DNA from 3 places in the Streptomyces sp. NPDC059853 genome. Region 2 is predicted to be linked to each of the others. Evidence: riboswitches for the same ligand, from Rfam matches in the RefSeq annotation. Region 2 holds a riboswitch; each other region holds the start of a gene.
The links. A riboswitch is a leader RNA that binds a small molecule or an ion and turns the genes downstream of it on or off. The one in region 2 is predicted to bind thiamine pyrophosphate.

Region 1: linked by a shared signal. The riboswitch ahead of thiC (phosphomethylpyrimidine synthase ThiC) and the one ahead of thiO (glycine oxidase ThiO) in region 2 are both predicted to bind thiamine pyrophosphate.
Region 3: linked by a shared signal. The riboswitch ahead of ACFV5N_RS04985 (thiamine ABC transporter substrate binding subunit) and the one ahead of thiO (glycine oxidase ThiO) in region 2 are both predicted to bind thiamine pyrophosphate.

What each region holds. Positions count from the first base shown of each region.
Region 1 covers NZ_JBHWJL010000034.1:3,444-5,699, forward strand. The annotation lists gene ACFV5N_RS06250 (DUF5326 family protein) at 1-77, shown strand, start outside; gene ACFV5N_RS06255 (YibE/F family protein) at 43-1,299, opposite strand; TPP riboswitch at 1,373-1,485, shown strand; gene thiC (phosphomethylpyrimidine synthase ThiC) at 1,480-2,256, shown strand, end outside.
Region 2 covers NZ_JBHWJL010000369.1:543-2,798, forward strand. The annotation lists gene ACFV5N_RS25060 (NAD(P)/FAD-dependent oxidoreductase) at 2-1,231, opposite strand; TPP riboswitch at 1,288-1,399, shown strand; gene thiO (glycine oxidase ThiO) at 1,396-2,256, shown strand, end outside.
Region 3 covers NZ_JBHWJL010000025.1:23,320-25,575, reverse strand. The annotation lists gene ACFV5N_RS04990 (ABC transporter permease) at 1-222, opposite strand, end outside; gene ACFV5N_RS04985 (thiamine ABC transporter substrate binding subunit) at 351-1,439, opposite strand; TPP riboswitch at 1,474-1,579, opposite strand; gene rlmN (23S rRNA (adenine(2503)-C(2))-methyltransferase RlmN) at 1,741-2,256, opposite strand, start outside.

The DNA.
Region 1 (2,256 bases), on a different contig from region 2:
GCGCCGCGCTGATCGCGCTGCTGATCTTCCTGGTGCGGAAGTTCACCGCTTCCTCCTCCTCCGGCGGCGGTTGGTAGCGCCGGCTCCGCCCGGCCCGTTCCCGGAGGGCCGGTCGGCGCTGACGACCAGCGCCGCGAGCACGGTGGTGACCGGGACCGAGGCGACCAGGCCGATCGAGCCCACCAGGGTGCGGACGATCTCCTCCGACACCAGCTCGCTGAAGGCGACGGTGTCCACCGAGGCCTGGGCCACGGTGAACAGGAGCAGCAGGGGCAGCGCGGCCCCCGCGTAGGCCAGGACGAGGGTGTTGACCACGGAGGCGATGTGGTCGCGGCCGATGCGCATGCCGGCCCGGTAGAGCTTGAGCCACCCGGCGTCCGGCTCGGCGGCCTTCAGCTCCCAGACGGCCGAGGTCTGGGTGACGGTGACGTCGTCGAGGACGCCGAGCGAGCCGATGAGGATGCCGGCCAGCAGGACCCCGCGGATCTCGATGCCGGGGTAGAGGCTGTGGATGAGGCCGGTCTGGTCGTCGGTGTTGCCGGACAGATGCGCCCAGGCGGTGAAGAGCGAGCCCAGCACCCCGATGAGGACGAGCGAGATGAGGGTGCCGAGCACGGCGACCGAGGTGCGGGCGTTGACGCCGTGACACAGGTACAGCGTCACCAGCATGATGGCGCTGCCGCCGATCACCGCCACCAGCAGCGGGTGGGAGCCGTGCAGGATGGCGGGCAGGATGAACAGCGTCAGCACCGCGAAGCTGACCACCAGGCCGATGAGCGCGAGCAGTCCGCGCAGCCGGCCCACCAGGACGACGGCCAGGGCGAAGACGGCGGCCAGCAGGAGGATCGGGAACTTACGGTCCACGTCGGTGACGCTGTACTGGAGTTCCTCGGGGGCGTTGGGCGCGTACGCCACGATGACCTTCTGCCCGGTGTGGAACTTCTGGGTGGCGTCCGGCGGTACCACCTCGTGGAAGGTGCGGCCCGCGTGCGGGCCGCTGGTGACCTCGACGGTCGCCTGCTCGCAGGTGTCGTCCACGCCGCGCGGCACCTGGACGCCGATGTCGGCGCAGTTCATCTCCTCGACCGCGGTGACCTTCGCCTCCTCGAACTGCTGGTCGAAGCCGACGCCGGTGTGCTCGTCGCCCGCGGTGGGCGCGCCGCCGGGCCACAACAGCAGCAGTCCGGCGGCCACCGCGGCGGCGAACGGGATCAGAACGGCCGCTATGACCCGGCGCAGATGCGCCGAGACGGGCGGCGGCGGGCCGTGGCTGTGCGTGTGGTGGTGGGTGTCTGTCACCCGCCGATCATCGCAAGAGAATCCCGGGCCCTCTGTTCAGCGGGGCCGCGCACCGGTTAGCGTGGTCGTGCTGAAGTGACATCGCGGGAGCTCCGAGCACGGGGCTGAGAGGGCGCTGAACGGCTGCGCCGACCGCCGAACCTGGTACCGGGTAATGCCGGCGTAGGGAGTTGGGTCGTCATGACCAAGCAGGACACACGTGTGCTCGGCTCGCACAAGGGCTATCTCAGCGGATCGCGCCCCGACATGAGGGTGCCGGTGCGCCGGGTGCATCTGACCGACGGACGCGCGGTGACGCTGTACGACACCTCCGGGCCGTACACCGATCCCGAGGTGACCACCGACGTACGGCGCGGGCTGCCGCCGCTGCGCGCCCCGTGGCTCGCGGAGCGGGCGGCGCGCCGGCGCCCCGGGGACGGGCTGACGCAACTCGCGTACGCCCGGCGCGGGGAGATCACCGAGGAGATGGAGTACGTCGCGCTCCGGGAGGACCGCAGCCCGGAGTTCGTGCGCGACGAGATCGCGGCGGGGCGGGCCGTGCTGCCCGCGAACATCCGCCACCCGGAGGCCGAGCCGATGATCATCGGCAAGAACTTCCTGGTGAAGGTGAACGCCAACATCGGCAACTCTGCCGTCACCTCCTCCATCGAGGAGGAGGTGGAGAAGATGCGCTGGGCCACGCGGTGGGGCGCCGACACCATCATGGACCTGTCGACCGGCAAGGACATCCACACGACGCGGGAGTGGGTGCTGCGGAACTCGCCGGTGCCGGTGGGCACGGTGCCGCTGTACCAGGCGCTGGAGAAGGCCGGCGGCCGGGCGGAGGAGCTGAGCTGGGAGATCTTCCGCGACACGGTGATCGAACAGGCCGAGCAGGGCGTGGACTACATGACCGTGCACGCCGGGGTGTTGCTGCGGTACGTCCCGCTGACGGCCGGGCGGACCACGGGGATCGTC
Region 2 (2,256 bases):
GTCAGGCGAGGGCGTTCTTCAGGGGAACGGCGGGGTCGGCGGCCCGCCCGGGGTCGAGCCGGGCGCCGCGCTGGACGAGCCGGCGGCCCTGGGCCAGGTCGCGGGGCCGGTCCACGGCGCACACCGCGCGCAGGGTGCCGTCGGGGCCAAGCCAGCACACCGTCCAGGCGCCGGTCGAGCCGTCCGCGCCGGGGTCGCCGCGCCACAGCAGGGTGTCGTCCGGGCCGTGCTGCCCGGCGTACTGGACGAACCGGCCGAACTGCTCGCTCCAGAAGTACGGCACCGGGTCGTAGGCCGCGTCGCCCGTGCCGGTGAGCTGCGCGGCGACCGTGGCGGGCCCGGCCTGGGCGTTGTCCCAGTGGTGCACCAGCAGCCGGCGCCCGTAGCGGGCCGAGGGGAAGGAGGCGCAGTCGCCGACCGCGTACACGCCGGGCAGGGTGGTGCGCAGCCGGTCGTCGGCGCGCACCGAGCCGTCGGGGGCGAGGGCGACGCCGCTGCCGGCGAGCCAGCCGGTGGCCGGGCGGGAGCCGATGCCGACCAGGACGGCGTCGGCGCCGAGCACCTCGCCGTCGGCCAGTTCGACCTCGCCGGGGCGGACGGCGGCCACCCGGGCGCCGGTGCGCAGCCGGGCGCCGGCCTGCGCGTACCACTGGCGCATGGGTTCGGTGAGCCGGGGCGGCAGGGCGCCGGGCAGCGGGTGGGGGGCGGCTTCGAGGACGGTGACGGCGGCCCCGGCGGCGCGGGCTGCGGTGGCGACCTCGGCGCCGATCCATCCGGCGCCGACCGCGATCAGCGAGCCGCGGGCGGCCAGCAGCGGCCGGAGCCGGGCGGCGTCGTCCAGGGTGCGCAGCACGTGGACGCCGGGTACACCGGCGCTGCCGGGCAGGGCGAGTGCTTCGGCGCCGGTGGCGATGACCAGCCGGTCGTACGGGAGGGGGCCGGCGTCGGTGAGCAGGGTGCGGGCGGCGGCGTCGATGCCGGTGGCGGTGCGGCCCAGCAGGAGTTCGATGCCGAGGGCGTCGAAGTCCACGTCGAGGGGGGCGCCTTCGGCGGTGCCGAGGAGTACGTCCTTGGAGAGCGGCGGCCGGTCGTAGGGGCGGTGGCGCTCGGCGCCCGCCACGGTGATGGTGCCGGTGTAGCCCGCTTCGCGCAGCAGCACGGCGGTCCTGGTGCCGGCGAGGCCGGCCCCGGCGATGACGACCCGCAGTTCCCGTTGATCCACGTTCGCCACCCTACGGCCGTGGGCGCTTGGCCTTCCCCCGGGCCCGCGTACTAGGGTGACGGGACACCAGTGCACACGGGAGCCCGGCGGACCGGGCTGAGAGGGAGGCGGCCGGCCTCCGACCGTACGTACCTGATCCGGGTCATGCCGGCGAAGGGAGCAGCCACACGGCCATGTCCGTTTCCTCTTCCTCCATCTTGCGCACCGCGCCCCCCGGCACATCGTCCGATGTGCTGGTCATCGGCGGCGGGGTCATCGGGCTGGTCACCGCCTGGCGGGCGGCCGGGCGCGGGCTGACCGTCGCGGTCGCCGATCCGCGGCCGGGCGGCGGTGCCGCGCGGGTGGCCGCCGGCATGCTGGCGGCGATCACCGAACTGCACTACGGCGAGGAGCCGCTGCTCGATCTCACGCTGGCCTCGGCCGCGCGCTACCCGGAGTTCGCCGCGGAGCTGGAGGCGGCGGCCGGGAGCGGCACCGGCTTCCGCGCCTGCGGCACGCTGGCCGTCGCGCTGGACGCCGACGACCGGGCCCAGTTGCGGGTCTCGCACGCGCTGCACCAGCGGTGCGGGCTGCACACCGAGTGGCTCACCGGACGTGAGTGCCGCCGTCTGGAGCCGATGCTGGCCCCGTCGGTGCGCGGCGGGCTGCGGGTGGACGGCGACCACCAGGTCGATCCGCGCCGCCTCACCGCCGCTCTGCTGACGGCCTGCGAGCGGGCGGGGGTGGTCTTCCACCGGCAGTGGGTGCGTGAGCTGACCGTCTCCCGCGACCGCGCCACCGGCGCGGTGCTGGCGGACGGTACGGCGCTCAGTGCGGCCCGTACGGTGCTGGCCGCAGGGAGTCACAGCGGCGAACTGGCCGGGCTGCCGCCGGGGATCGCGCCGCCGGTCCGCCCGGTCATGGGCGAGGTGCTGCGGCTGGCCATGCCCGAGCCGCCGGACGGCGCGGGCCCGTTCCTGTCCCGTACGGTGCGGGCGGTGGTGCGCGGGTCGGCCGTGTATCTGGTGCCGCGCGCGGACGGCGAACTGGTGGTG
Region 3 (2,256 bases), on a different contig from region 2:
GGCGAAGACGTAGGCTCCGGGCAGCGCGAGGGCGAGGGTGAGCGCCGTGGAGGCGGCGGCCTGCCACAGCGTGAACCACAGCACCTTGCGGATGCCGGGATCGGCGAGCACGTCGGCGGCGGGACCGAGCTGCCAGCTGCCGCCGTCGCGCAGTCCGCGGCCGACGATGGCGGCGACCGGGTAGGCGAAGAACAGGGCGAAGAAGACCAGCGGCACCGCCAGCAGCGCCAGCCGTACGGCGGTGGCCCGGCGGCGTGCCCGCGCGGCCTCCGCGGACCGTGGCGGAGAGGGCGCCGTGGCCGGAGTGCGGGTCGGCGGCTCGGGCAGAGCTGCCGCCCCGCTCCCCCGGCCTACCTGATGACCAGTGAGGTCCACGCCGCGACCCAGCTCTCCCGGTGCTCCGCGATCCGCTGCGGCTCCATGGTCAGCGGCTCCTCGATCGTCTCGCCGTAGGTGACGAACTCCTGCGGCAGTTCGGCGTCGGGGTGCACCGGGTTGACGAACATCTGCAGCGGCAGGTCCTCCTGGAAGTCCTGGCCGATGAGGAAGTCCAGCAGTGCCTGTCCGCCCTCGGGGTTGCCGGCTCCGGAGAGCAGCCCGGCGAACTCGATCTGCCGGAAGCAGGTACCGGTGGAGACTCCGGTCGGGCCCTCCTCGGGCAGTTCGCCCTCGCCGTAGATCACCTCGACGGGCGGGCTGGAGGCGTAGGAGACCACCAGCGGCCGGTCACCCGCACCGCCTGCCGCCCCGGAGAAGCGCTCGTTGTACGCCTGCTCCCAGCCGTCGACCACCTCGACGCCGTTGGCACGCAGCGCCTGCCAGTACTCCTGCCAGCCGTCGTCGCCGTAGGCGGCGACGGTGCCCAGCAGGAAACCGAGGCCGGGCGAGGAGGTGGCGGCGTTCTGCACGACCAGCAGGTCGCGGTAGGCCGGGTCGGTGAGGTCGTCCAGCGTCTGCGGCGGAGCGAGGTCGTGCTCGTCGAAGTACGCGCGGTCGTAGTTGACGCAGATGTCGCCGGTGTCGACCGGGGTCACCCGGTACTCGCCGGCGTCCAGCTGGTACATCTCGGGGATCGCTTCCAGGCCCGCCGCCTCGTACGGGGCGAACACCCCCTCGTCCAGGGCGCGGGAGAGCAGGGTGTTGTCGATGCCGAAGAGCACGTCACCCTGCGGGTTGTTCTTGGAGAGCACCGCCTGGTTGACCATCACCCCGGCGTCGCCCGCGCGCAGGATCCGGACGCGGTAGCCGGTCTCCTCGGTGAAGCGCTCCAGCACCTCGGGCGAGACGTTGAACGAGTCGTGGGTGACCAGCGTGACCTGTTCGCCGCCCGAGGTCCCGGCGCCGTCGGAGTCGCCTCCGCCGCCGCAGGCCGTCAGGGTGACCGAGGCCAGGGCGAGGGCGAGGGCCGCCGCGAGCCGGCGGGTGCTGCTGCGCGTCATCGTGCTGCTTTCTCAAGGAGGGCACACGCGGGCAGCACGAGAGTCGTCGACTTCCTACCCAGCATGACCTGGGCGAGGTTCGAGGGTCTGCGGCCTGCTGCCGCACTCTCAGCGCTGCGAGCGCTCCCCTGTCGGAGTAATGCGATTGTTCGATGTCACGATAGCAGCAGGTCCGGACAGAACCGCCCGGACCGCTGAAGAACGGGCCGGGAGCCCGATCGCGCCCGATCACCGCGGAGTGGGCCGACCCGGCCGACGGTGATGCCGCGGCCCGCTGCCCCGGCGGGCCGGGGCAGCGCCGTTACCGCTCGGCCGCCGCCAGCTGGCCGCAGGCACCCTCGATCTCCTGCCCCCGGGTGTCCCGGACGGTGACCGGCACGCCCTGGGCCTCCAGCGCCGCGACGAACGCCGCCTCGTCCTCGGGCCGGGAAGCCGTCCACTTGGAGCCGGGCGTCGGATTCAGCGGAATGAGATTGACGTGGGCACGGTGGCCCCGCAGCAGCTTGCCGAGCAGGTCCGCCCGCCACGCCTGGTCATTGATGTCCCTGATCAGCGCGTACTCGATGGAGATCCGCCGGCCGGAACGCTCCGCGTACTCCCACGCCGCGTCCAGCACCTCGCGCACCTTCCACCGGGTGTTAACCGGCACCAGGGTGTCGCGCAGCTCGTCGTCGGGGGCGTGCAGCGACACCGCGAGCCGGCAGCTCAGTCCCTCGTCGGCGAACCGCAGCATCGCCGGTACCAGGCCGACCGTGGAGACCGTGATGCCCCGCTGGGACAGCCCGATGCCGTCCGGCTCCGGGTCGGTCAGCCGCCG